4 regions of the Ferdinandcohnia sp. SAFN-114 genome follow, and region 2 is predicted to be linked to each of the others. Evidence: riboswitches for the same ligand, from Rfam matches in the RefSeq annotation. Region 2 holds a riboswitch; each other region holds the start of a gene.
What was found. Region 2 has a riboswitch for S-adenosylmethionine ahead of ACR65M_RS19570 (methionine ABC transporter ATP-binding protein). Riboswitches for the same ligand answer to the same signal wherever they lie in the genome.

Region 1 (3,213 bases), on a different contig from region 2:
AGTTTTTTAATTTCCAATACTTCAACACCTTTATAGGGTTCCCGATAAGATTCAATCAAGTCAGTGATGACTTCATCCATAATCTCATGTAGAATATCTTCTTTATATTGAAAATGCTTATAAAATGTACCACGATTTAGGTCCGCAACCCGTACAATATCTGATATCGAAATCTTCTTTAAGTCTTTTTCATTCATTAAGGATAGTAATGCATCTTTCATTGCTCGCTTTGACTTTACAATTCGGCGGTCAAGATAGTCATTATTACTAGACATAAACATCCTCCCATGTTTGATAAAACAAAAATACTAGACAAATTCATATATATTTGTTTATTAGTAAACACTTAATCATGGTTTTGCTGATTGTAAGCGTATTATTCTTCTTATTATACTATAGATAGTTGTTGATTAACGTACAACTGTTTATTAAAATGCATTCTATCATAATTGGAGGAATGAACATGAGGCTAGAGAAAAAAGTAGCAGTTGTTACAGGTGCCGCTTCTGGTATGGGAAAATCAATTGCAATTCTGTACGCAAATGAAGGTGCAAAAGTAGTCGTTTCAGATATTAATATTGAAGCTGCTAATGCAACTGTTGATGAAATCAAGATAAATGGCGGAGAAGCTATCGCTGTTATGACCAATGTTGCAAAAGAAGAAGATATTCAACACTTAATTAATTCTGCTGTAACGAAGTATGGAACAGTAGATATTTTAGTAAATAATGCAGGAATTATGGACAACTTTGAACCAGCTGGAGAAATTGAAGACGAGAAATGGGAAAGAATTTTTGCGGTAAATACAACGAGTGTAATGCGCGCAACCCGTAAAGTACTGCCAATCTTTTTAGAGAAAAAGGCTGGGGTTATTATCAACGTAGCATCTGCAGGCGGACTTCAAGGGGCAAGAGCTGGTGCTGCTTATACCGCCTCTAAACATGCGGTAGTTGGATTCACGAAAAACACCGGTTTCATGTATGCTCAAAGTGGGATTCGTTGTAACGCGATTGCACCAGGCGGTGTTGAAACTAATATCAGTGCTTCGATGACTGGCAGAAGTGATTTTGGAATGGGCCGTATTATGCCAGGATTGGCTATCAATCCACGTACAGGTAAACCGGAAGAAATCGCAAGTATTGCACTATTCCTTGCATCAGATGACGCAAGTTTTGTCAACGGAACAGTCATCACCGGGGATGCGGGTTGGACAGCATATTAGGAAATGAAAAAGCTTGGGTCACATATGGTGATCCAAGCTTTTTGGCATATTTTATTCTAATTTGAAACAAGTTTTGTTCCTTCAAGGAAAGACTTTTAAAAGTTTTTCCAACGTATTGATCCGTAACCAGTATGTGGATGTCCTTTAGATTGAATTTTAAAGTACTCATGTTCTAATTCGGGCAGGGATAATTCAAATAGATGTTTTCCATCTTTTTTATACATGTTACACGCAATTAGTTTCCGAATGATCTCATTTTTACGTTTCTCAACAGTTTCTTTTAATATAGCCATAATCATCTCTCTCCTTTCGTAATTGGCTTTCAAAAGACCCAATAACAAGATAAGAAGAGGCTTTTTTATGATTAGGGTAACCTCACTTATCTTTCAAGCTTGTTAGCTTGCAGGATTTAGCACAGTATTCAACGAATCTGTTGCTGAGGTTTCACAGGGCCAGCCCCTCCACCTCTCTTGATAAGTTTTTATAAGTTTGTACAAATGAAACACCCTAGACGTAATGGATGTTATTTATAGTTTAACCATATTATTCCGATGTGTCTACTTGTATTTATGAAATTTTGCAAAATGTAATGATTTCGTAAAAAATAAGGACGCGAAAAGGGGGCATAAAAAAGAGACAAGATTCATAACCCAAGGGGTTAATCAACCTGTCTCTCAATTCCAAATTTGATTTTAAGATGAAACCAAAAGGGTCCTCTGTAGAAATGACTTCGATTTCTGCAGGAAATACTTTGTTTTTCATATGTTTGCCTCTTAAAATAATAGAATAAAAGGCATAGGATGAAATAGACTTCCGTATGACTGTGGGGATAATTAACAGGAGGTACCGCATTGTCCTGTTCTGGGACAAGGAACCTGTCCCTGTGTCCCATTAAGCTTCGCCGACGACTGTAAATCTTTGGTTAAGGTGTTTGGGGTTTTCGATTTCGTCAATTACTGCGATGGCAAAGTCAGCGTAGCTAATGTAGCTTTCGCCTTTTGAGTTAACGAGTAAATTGTCTTTACCAGTTTGATAAGTACCAGTTCTTTTTCCCTCTGAATCAAATACTGCAGATGGACTGATAAATGTCCAAGTGATATCTGCTGTTTCTTTAAGTTCTTGAAGATTTCGTGCTTGACCATTGGCTGTTGGTTTTACAAAGTCTGGAAACTCTGGTGTGTCGATGAGTTGAAGGGTTTTTGCCTCATCAACATAAAGACTTCCTGCACCACCAACAACTATGATTCTTGTATCTGTTCCTTTAACAGCCTCAATTAATGCATGGCCGGCATCTACGTGGGCTTGTTCTTCTCCAAGTGGCGCACCAAAAGCATTAACTACTACATCGAGATCCTCAACATCAGCTTTTATTAATTCAAAAATATTTTTTTCTAAAACAGATACTTGATTGTTCTGTATTTTAGATGCATCCCTAACGATTGCTTTAACTTCATGTCCTCTTTTAACTGCTTCTTTTAAAATTAGGCTTCCTGCTTTACCATTTGCACCAATAATTCCAATTTTCATTATAGTTACCTCCTATGTGGTTTAGCTTGTAATTATATTGATTACATGTAATGATTATAGTTACATGTATAGTTAATGTCAATACATTCAACTTTTAGGTATAATAAACGTACGATTAGGAATGAAAGAAAGGTGACAGCGATGTCCATCAGTAGTAGATTTTCTGTTGGAATTCATATACTTTCCCTCATAAAGTTATCGAAAGAGGGGGAATGTTCATCAGGATTTTTAGCATCAAGTGTAAATACAAATCCAGTAGTTATTAGAAAAATTATGGGAATGCTTAAAAAAGCAAACTTAATTGAAGTACACCCGGGAGTTGCAGGTGCAAAACTCGCAAGAAAATCAACAGAGATTACAATGCTAGATGTCTATAAGGCAGTTGATGTAGTAAGAGAAGGAGAGCTGTTTAGCGTCCATGACAATCCTAATCCGGAATGCCCCGTCGGCAGAAATATTCAAAA
Region 2 (3,213 bases):
GACCCTATAATCAAAGATGGTAACGCAGCATTTGGTCCTAGCATGGAACCCATCATAATTTTCGTGAAAGGTATCAATAGGACAATCAGGATGATGAATGGTATGGAACGAAAAATATTAACAAATGCAGATACAATCCGATTCACCACTGTATTTTCCCATGCATTTCCTTTATCTGTTAAAAAGAGAACTAAACCTAAAAATAAACCAATTATAAAAGTAGCAAGCACGGAGATTGAGGTCATGTATAAAGTCTCTAAAGTTGCTTCCCAAAGATTCCCCCAATTGAGTGCTTGATAATCATTAACTTGTTTTTCCCATTTAAGTAATTCTTGAAATTGTTCAAGCATTTTCAATCACCTCAGCTTCTACTCGTTGTTGTCGAATAAATTCGATGGCTGAAGTGACTTCATTAGCATCACCATCAAGATGTATAAATAATGTTCCATAAGATCCATTTTGGGTTTGTGAAATTTTCCCTTGTAAAATATTCACTTCCACCTTAAAATCTCGGATTAATCTTGTAATTAATGGCATTTCAGCATCTTCACCAACAAAGCTAAGCTGAACCATTTTTCCATTTGGATAACGATCTAATAAATTCTCAACCGTTTCTTTTGTTTCTTCAGGCTCTGTCACTTGCTGAACGAAGCGTTTTGTAATGTTGGCTTGAGGCTTTTTAAATACATCAAGCACTCTTCCCTGTTCAACAAACTTCCCATTTTCCATTACTGCAACTCGATGACAGATTTTACGAATCACATGCATTTCATGGGTAATTAATACGATTGTTAACCCTAAACGCTCATTAATATCAACTAGCAAGTCCAAAATAGAGTCAGTTGTTTGAGGGTCTAATGCAGATGTTGCTTCATCACATAGTAAAACCTTCGGATTATTGGCAAGTGCTCTTGCAATTCCAACCCTTTGCTTTTGACCACCACTTAGCTGTGATGGGTAAGCATCTTCTCTTCCTTCCAGTCCTACAAGCTTAATAAGCTCATTTACCCGTTCTTCTCTTTTAGTTCTTGGCACCTTTGCAATCTCCAGGGGAAAGGAGATATTTTCCCTAACTGTTCGCGACCATAGTAGGTTAAAGTGCTGAAAGATCATACTTATTTCTTTACGAGCATCACGTAATGCTTTTCCTTTAATGGACGTGATATTATGACCAGCAACAGAAATATTCCCTTCTGTTGGAGTTTCAAGCCCATTCAATAAACGGATGAGTGAACTTTTACCCGCGCCACTGTATCCAATGATTCCGAAAATTTCACCTTCATTTATCTGAAGGTCAATATTGTTAACTGCTGTTACAGAATTTGTATTTGTTTGATAAATCTTTTTAACATTTTTTAGTGTTATCACGTTGTCACACCTTCTATTCAGAGAAAACTATGTTTAGTGTATGCGATAATGTAAATAAATAAAGATAATAATTATTCAAATATGCCACGCATATAAAAATAAATGCCTTTCTGCAAAAACGAGCAGAAAGGCACAATTTTGTGATTCCTTCCTCTCATCTTCCAAAGCCCAAAGCTTTGTGTGAATTGGCACCTTTTCAACAGACGTTGACGGTTGCTGGGTTTCATCGGGCACATCCCTCCACCACTCTAAATAAGAGTTATCAGATTTATTTAATTTTTATTATCATACTAAAACAACACGAGAGTAATCTTATCATCTCTATATAAGGGTGTCAACGAAAATATTGTGAACAATTTTTCAGTTATGCAGTCGGCACTGATAAGGCTTAACTGGTTCCATTTGCAGCTTTAATGGCTTGCTCTAAATCTTCTAAAATATCTTCCACATTTTCAATACCAACAGATAAGCGGACTAAGTCCTCTGATACACCAGATGCCTTTAAGTCTTCTGGGCTCAATTGTTGGTGTGTAGTACTAGCAGGGTGAATAATTAAGCTTTTTGCATCTCCTACATTTGCAACATGTGACCAAAGCTCAACACTATTGATTAGCTTTTCGCCAGCTTCTCTTCCACCTTTAATACCGAATACAATTACCGCTCCTGCACCTTTTGGTAAATATTTATCAGCTAGTTGTTTATTTGGATGGTCCTCTTCACCTGGATACAACACCCATTCAACCCCAGGGTGATTTTTAAGATAAGAAACAACTTTTTTCGTATTCGCAATATGCTCCTTCATTCGAACATGCAATGTTTCTAAACCTAAATTGAATTGGAATGAATTATATGGACTAATAGCTGGACCTAAATCACGTAGTAGTTGAACTCTTGCTTTAATTATAAAGGCTACTGGTCCCAATGCTTCCGCAAAGACTAAATCATGATAACTAGGATCTGGAGTTGTAAATCCAGGGAACTTTGGTGAATTCCAATCGAATTTACCTCCGTCTACTATAATTCCACCCATGGTTGTTCCATTACCTAGTAACCATTTTGTAGCTGAATGGATAACAATGTCTGCTCCATGCTCAATTGGTCTACATAAATATGGTGTTGCAAAAGTATTGTCAACAATTAGTGGAATACCTGCTTCATGAGCAATGTTAGCAACTGCCTCAATATCTAGTATATCTAAGCTAGGGTTTCCGATTGTTTCAGCAAAGATTGCTTTTGTATTTGGTGTTATTGCTTGACGGAAATTTTCAGGATTTTTTGGATCTACTAAATGCGTTTTAATTCCATATTTAGGTAGAGTATTAGCAAATAGATTATACGTTCCACCGTATAAAGTAGAAGCAGATACAATCTCATCTCCTGCTCCCGCAATGTTAAGGATTGAAGTCGTAATGGCTGCCATTCCGCTAGCAACTGCTAATGCACCTACTCCACCTTCTAATTGAGCTACTCTTTCTTCAAAAACAGTAGTAGTTGGGTTGTGGATTCGAGTATAAATATAACCGTTTTCCTTTAATCCAAAGAGATTTGCTGCATGTTCAGTAGTATTAAATTTGAACGCATTTGATTGGTAGATAGGAACTGCTCTAGCACCGGTTACTGGATCTGCCTCAAGACCCCCATGTATTGCAATCGTTTCTGGTCTGAAATTTTTTTGTTTTTCACTCATATTAATCTCTCCCTCTTTGATTAAATAAAAAAACCTCTTCGATAAGAAGAGGTTGTATGTATGGTCTCTCTTCTTATCTTTCAGGCAAAAAAAGCCTGCTGGATTTAGCACCGTGTAAATACCGGTTGCCGGGTTTCATAGGGCCATTCCCTCCACCA
Region 3 (3,213 bases), on a different contig from region 2:
ACCGTTATCGACAATTAGTCGATTATTCCCCATTGGGTATTTTAGTCCATCAAAAAGGTGTTATCCAATATGCCAACCCTGCAGCTTTGCAATTATTAGGAATCACAGATGAAAAATTGATAGAAGGTATTCCAATATATGATATTATTCACCCGGATTTTCGACTTATCGTATCAAGAAGGATTAAGAATATTGAAGACAATGGCATTTATGAGCCAACCTTATATGAAAAATTCGTACGCATAGATGGTCAGGAGATTGATGTTGAAGTAAGTGGAATCCCAACTAAATTAAACGGTGAATCAGCTGTCCAAGTCGTGTTCTGGGATGTGACCGAGAAAAAGAAGGAAGAGGACTTAATCAGGTACCGTGCCTACCATGATACCTTAACAGATTTACCTAACCGCCTTAAATTCCATTTAGATTTAATGGAAGAGATTGAAAAGGATTCATTGTTTACCATTATGTATTTAGATTTGCATGGTCTTAAATCGGTTAACGATGAGTTTGGTCATCAAGCTGGTGATATGGTACTAATCAAAGTAACAGCCCGATTAACTGGAGTCCTTGGTTCTGTAGGTCTTGTCTATCGTATAGGTGGAGATGAATTTGCGATCGTACTTCCTGGTCGAAAAAATGATGAAGAAATAAGTGTGACTGCAAACAGTATAGCGAGGGTTATCCAGCAGCCCATCTACGTTTCAAATACGATTGCTGAAATTTCAACAAGTATTGGAGTTGTCTTCTATCCAGAACATGGAGTAGACATGGAGTTACTTTTGCGTCATGCTGATTTGGCCATGTACCACGCAAAGAAAACAAAAACCTTATATAAAATCTATGATAGATAACAAGGGGGAGTTTTTAATCTCTGTAGTTTATCATTTAGATTGTATCGAAAACGACATGTATATGTCGTTTTTCTTTGCTCATTATCTATTAAGTTCCGTTAGATATATTTTCGAAATAATTTGATATTTCAGTTGACAACCTCATGTGACTTCATGTACGCTAATATTGTTAAATATTACAAAAATAAAATACGACATCTCTTATCGAGAGTCGGGGGAGGAACCTGGTCCAGTGAACCCGCAGCAACCGTTACAAAGAATGTAACTAGGTGCTAATTCCAGCAAGCATTTGCTTGAAAGATGAGTGTGGGATACATATTGCCTCTTCCTCATCGGAAGGGGCTTTTACATTTTATTCACTGGAAATAAGGGTATTTGATTTTAAGGTGAGTAAATTAATGTGAAAAGTTGTATTTTATTTGGTGAAAAATAGCTAAGGGAGAGATTTACGATGAGTTTGTACAAAAAGGAATATTTCGGAAGACTACCAGAATTGAAAAAATATGCACCTGAAGCATTTCAATCATTTATAAAGTTTGATAGCCGAGCACTAGCTGCAGGCAAGCTTTCCGTAAAGCAAAAGGAATTGATTGCGGTTGCAGTAGCACATATTACAGGTTGTCCTTATTGCATTGATTTACATGTTGGGAATGCAAAGAAGAATGAGTCTTCTAGAGAAGAAGTAGCAGAGGCTATTTTTGTTGCAACAGCATTAAAGGCAGGTTCCGCTTTAGCACATGGTGTGAATGCACTCAATGCCTATGATGGAAATGGCGATGAAGATCTATATAAAGAGGCTTATTTTGCAAGACTAAAAGAATTTGCTGATTTAAATGGTGAGGCTTTTAAAGCATTTATTGATTTTGACACAAAATCTCTTAAGGCGAAAAACTTAACAGAAAAAGAGAAAGAGTTAATCGCGGTGGCATGTGCGCACACAACAGGTTGCGCGTATTGCATTAACCTACATACGAAAAATGCCAAAAGAGCGGGTGCTGATTTAGAAGAAATCTCAGAAGCGATTTTCGTGGCAGTAGCATTAAAAGCAGGTTCTGCTTTGGCACACAGTGTAAATGCGCTTAATGCGTATGATGAGAAGTAATTAACCATATAAAACATAATCTTTTAATAGAAGGGGAACACAAACCTAACCAAAGGTCTGTGTTCTCTTTTTATTTTCCACCTATATTTTCATGATAGACTAGGATTTGCATCTCAAAATAATAAGAAAATCTTAAGATTTGCATGCAGTGTTTGTTAAGATTTGATTGATATCCTTTCCTTATAGTAAATTCTAAGGAGTTGATAGAAATGGTGAACACCACAAGTAGGAGTGAACGTTATGAATATATTGGTTTGTGACGATGATCAAGCCATCGTCGATGCGATTGGTATTTACTTAGAGAATGAAGGCTATACGGTTTGTAAAGCTTCCAATGGACTAGAAGCAATCGAGGTCATCAAAAGTCAGGAAATCCATCTTATTATCATGGATCTGATGATGCCGAAAATGGATGGAATGAGAGCAACTATGGAAATTCGGAAAGAAAACAATATTCCTTTAATCATGCTTTCTGCAAAATCAGAGGATCATGACAAAATATTAGGCCTAAATATTGGGGCAGATGATTACATGACGAAGCCTTTTAATCCGTTGGAACTTATTGCAAGAGTTAAATCCCAACTGAGAAGATATACAACTTTCGGTGGCCTTGATACGAGAACCAATATAGTTCAGACTGGGGGATTGATTATCGATGATGAAAGTAAAACGGTCACGGTCGATGGCGAGGAAGTCCACCTTACACCCGTGCAATATAAAATTGTAAGGCTTCTGACAGAAAACGTGGGAAGAGTATTTTCAATCGAGGAGATATATGAAAAGGTATGGAACGAACCCTCCTTTAACCCGGAAAATACCGTTACCGTTCATATTCGAAAAATCAGAGAGAAAATCGAAATCAATCCGAAAGAACCAAAATATTTGAAGGTGGTGTGGGGTGTTGGATATAAAGTGGAAAAAATATAGCCACTCGATTATAACGAAAATCATTGTTTTTGTCATTGCGATCTTGTGTTTTACAGGAATAGCTCGAGCCGTTGTTGAAGTGGAGATTGTGAATGATGGGAATTTTAGCAGCGTAACCGAAGAGCATTACATAGAGAGCATGGCCTATGTAAAGGAAAGTGAAAGGTTGATTGGAGACCTCACAAGACTATTAGGGAAATATAAAAGTGAGGAACATATTTTAAGTGGCAATACCCTTACTCAGGAAGAATGGAAGCAAGCAGAAGAAGATTTATATTACACAGAGTTTCAATATTCTAGGTCTTATAATCCTGAGTTAAGTGAAGAGAAGAA
Region 4 (3,213 bases), on a different contig from region 2:
ATCAGGTGATCCTACATAGCTCTATTATCCGTAAAAATGCGCTAATCGGAATGGGGTCCATTATTCTTGATGGGGCAGAGGTTGGTGAAGGGGCTTTTATAGGTGCCGGAAGCCTAGTTCCACAAGGCAAAAAGATTCCACCAAACACTCTTGCATTCGGAAGACCAGCTAAAGTTATTCGTGAATTAAATGATGAAGATAAAAAAGATATGGCCAGAATTCGCCGTGAATATGTGGAAAAAGGGCAGCATTATAAGGAATTACAAAAAGAAAAACGCGGTTAATCAAATACGCCTTGGCGTATTTACGCCCAGATTTTTTTGAGCTTGCTCAAAAAATTACCCTTGAAAATCTATGGCATCCGCCGGAGGCTTTAACTTTATTCAGTCAAGTTTGATACTAAATTGGATAATCTATTTGCTTTCATCCAACCACTCATAGCATTTCAGATGAATAAAGTTAAAAGCTCACCATTAAGGCGAGCTTTTTTCTTTCTTATTTTGCAGCTTGTGTTTTAAGCGCTTCTGCTTTGTCAGTACGCTCCCATGGTAAATCAAGATCATTTCTACCAAAGTGACCATATGCAGCGGTTTGCTTATAAATTGGACGACGTAGATCAAGCATCTTGATAATTCCAGCAGGACGTAAATCAAAATTATCACGAACCAATTCTACAAGTACATCCTCTGACACAGTTCCGGTTCCAAATGTGTCTACAGAGATAGAAACTGGTTGTGCAACACCGATTGCATACGCAAGCTGAACTTCACATTTATCCGCTAAACCAGCTGCTACGATGTTTTTCGCAACATAACGAGCAGCATATGCAGCTGAACGGTCAACCTTAGTTGGATCCTTACCCGAGAAAGCGCCACCGCCATGGCGTGCATAACCACCGTACGTATCAACAATAATTTTACGGCCAGTTAACCCAGCATCCCCTTGAGGACCACCAATTACAAAACGGCCAGTAGGATTAATGAAATATTTAGTATTCTCATCAATTAGTTCACTAGGAACGACAGGGTTAATTACATGTTCTTTTAAATTACGTTGAATTTGCTCTAATGAAATTTCAGGATGGTGCTGGGTTGAAATAACAATCGTATCGATACGAACTGGATTGTTGTTCTCATCGTATTCAACAGTAACCTGAGTTTTTCCATCTGGACGTAAATATGGAAGAATCTCATCTTTACGTACCTTTGTTAGTCTGCGTGATAACTTGTGAGCTAATGAAATTGGTAGAGGCATTAATTCTTTTGTTTCGTTACAAGCATAACCAAACATTAATCCTTGGTCTCCAGCACCAATTGCTTCAATTTGCTCATCAGTCATTTGACCTTCACGTGCTTCTAACGCTTGGTCAACCCCCATTGCAATATCTGGAGATTGCTCATCAATGGATGTTAAAACTGCACAAGTTTCATAGTCAAATCCGTATTTTGCTCGTGTATAGCCAATCTCTTTAATCGTTTCACGGACAATCTTTGGGATATCTACATATGTAGAAGTTGTAATTTCTCCCGCAACAAGTACAAGACCTGTTGTGACAGAAGTTTCACACGCTACGCGTGCATTTGCATCACTTGCTAAAATCGCATCTAAAATAGAATCTGAAATCTGGTCACAGATTTTATCTGGATGTCCTTCTGTAACAGATTCTGAAGTAAATAAACGGCGTCTATTTGTCACAAACGCTTCCTCCTTTTCGGATTCAGAATCGAATAGTTCGAGTTCTGACATTCATTGATACGGTACTCATTCCCTTAGTATTGTTACCTTCACGATTTTCTATCCTATATTAAATGAACAGTTATCTACGATCAAATGTGCCTTGGCGTTTTTGCGCCCGATCTTTAGGCCGACACGATGTGGGTCATAAAGACGGTTGCCACAGGAAGCGAAAAATTTCCGCTAAAAAATCGAGGCATCCGCCGGAGGCTTTAACATTATTCTGTTGGAATCGAACTCCGAGAATAATTTAAACACATATCACGCGTTAAGTAACATCAATAAAACCAATAAAGAATAAAAAACCTTTCCTACTATTTCGAGGAAAGGTTTATCGTTTATCCAGCCTTTCACTCTTATCGATCAAGGACATACCTTGCTCAGGTTAGCACCTTATCACTTTTTCGAATGTGGAGACCTACTAATAGGTTTCACTAAAAACCATTTGATATGTAAGAAAAGTGATGGTTGCCGGGTTTCATTGGGCCTGTCCCTCCGCCAGCTCGGGATAAGAGAGTATCCGTTCAATGACATATGATATCGCAGTAGTCCTTAAGGTGTCAACAGAATTCCGAAAAAAAACAAAGTCGAAGTGTGTCACACTATTTCCTCAATATTGACAAACTATAAAAGAATTATCGATTATAAAGGACTATTTTAGAATCTGCGCGCACTTTTTAATGATATGTTACGTAAAATACGTTAAATAGTATAGACTATTTTTATTAATGTGTTATACTAATTGTAAATTTGAGATAATTTATGGAAATTTAAAAATTAATAAAGGATGGTTTAACATGAATTCAGTTGAAGTTACAAATGAGCAGCTATTAGAATTAGTGAATGGAAAAAACGCACTTCATAACCTATCTGTTCCTATTTTAGTTGAAAAAGTACTATCTAGACAAGAGGGAATCCTTACTTCGACTGGGGCTATACGTGCGACAACTGGGAAGTACACCGGAAGATCACCTGAAGACAAATACATCGTAGAAGAAGCATCTACTAAAGATAGAATTGATTGGGGTAAGGTAAACAAACCAATTTCTGAAGAAGTATATGAAAAACTTTATACAAAAGTACTTTCATACTTAACAGAAAAAGATGAGATTTTCGTATTCAATGGATATGCAGGTGCAGACAAAAAAGTACGCATGCCAATCCAAGTAATCAATGAATATGCTTGGCATAACCTTTTCTCTCAACAAATGTTTGTTCGACCAACAGAAGAGGATCTAAATACACATCAACCTGAATTCACAGTTATTTGTGCACCAAATTTTAAAGCTGATCCTGAGGTAGATGGTACTCGCTCTGAAACATTCATTATTATTTCCTTTGAAAAACGAACAGTGTTAATCGGAGGAACTGAATATGCTGGAGAAATTAAAAAATCAATCTTCTCTGTGATGAACTATGTATTGCCTGAAAAAAATATTCTTTCCATGCATTGTTCTTCAAACGTAGGCCCTGAAGGTG

Region 1: another riboswitch for S-adenosylmethionine. It lies ahead of ACR65M_RS07090 (Fur-regulated basic protein FbpA); the one in region 2 lies ahead of ACR65M_RS19570 (methionine ABC transporter ATP-binding protein).
Region 3: another riboswitch for S-adenosylmethionine. It lies ahead of ACR65M_RS23710 (carboxymuconolactone decarboxylase family protein); the one in region 2 lies ahead of ACR65M_RS19570 (methionine ABC transporter ATP-binding protein).
Region 4: another riboswitch for S-adenosylmethionine. It lies ahead of metK (methionine adenosyltransferase); the one in region 2 lies ahead of ACR65M_RS19570 (methionine ABC transporter ATP-binding protein).

The regions. Positions count from the first base shown of each region.
Region 1 is NZ_JBPFDQ010000015.1:55,958-59,170, forward strand. It holds gene ACR65M_RS07080 (TetR/AcrR family transcriptional regulator) at 1-275, opposite strand, end outside; gene ACR65M_RS07085 (SDR family oxidoreductase) at 464-1,222, shown strand; gene ACR65M_RS07090 (Fur-regulated basic protein FbpA) at 1,318-1,515, opposite strand; SAM riboswitch class I at 1,599-1,702, opposite strand; gene ACR65M_RS07095 (NAD(P)-dependent oxidoreductase) at 2,114-2,749, opposite strand; gene ACR65M_RS07100 (Rrf2 family transcriptional regulator) at 2,891-3,213, shown strand, end outside.
Region 2 is NZ_JBPFDQ010000071.1:3,951-7,163, reverse strand. It holds gene ACR65M_RS19575 (methionine ABC transporter permease) at 1-245, opposite strand, end outside; gene ACR65M_RS19570 (methionine ABC transporter ATP-binding protein) at 343-1,368, opposite strand; SAM riboswitch class I at 1,520-1,627, opposite strand; gene ACR65M_RS19565 (O-acetylhomoserine aminocarboxypropyltransferase/cysteine synthase family protein) at 1,757-3,055, opposite strand; SAM riboswitch class I at 3,126-3,213, opposite strand, start outside.
Region 3 is NZ_JBPFDQ010000109.1:566-3,778, reverse strand. It holds gene ACR65M_RS23715 (PAS domain S-box protein) at 1-851, shown strand, start outside; SAM riboswitch class I at 1,050-1,158, shown strand; gene ACR65M_RS23710 (carboxymuconolactone decarboxylase family protein) at 1,303-1,953, shown strand; gene ACR65M_RS23705 (response regulator transcription factor) at 2,194-2,880, shown strand; gene ACR65M_RS23700 (hypothetical protein) at 2,852-3,213, shown strand, end outside.
Region 4 is NZ_JBPFDQ010000081.1:15,961-19,173, forward strand. It holds gene ACR65M_RS21010 (gamma carbonic anhydrase) at 1-284, shown strand, start outside; gene metK (methionine adenosyltransferase) at 496-1,695, opposite strand; SAM riboswitch class I at 2,088-2,249, opposite strand; gene pckA (phosphoenolpyruvate carboxykinase (ATP)) at 2,532-3,213, shown strand, end outside.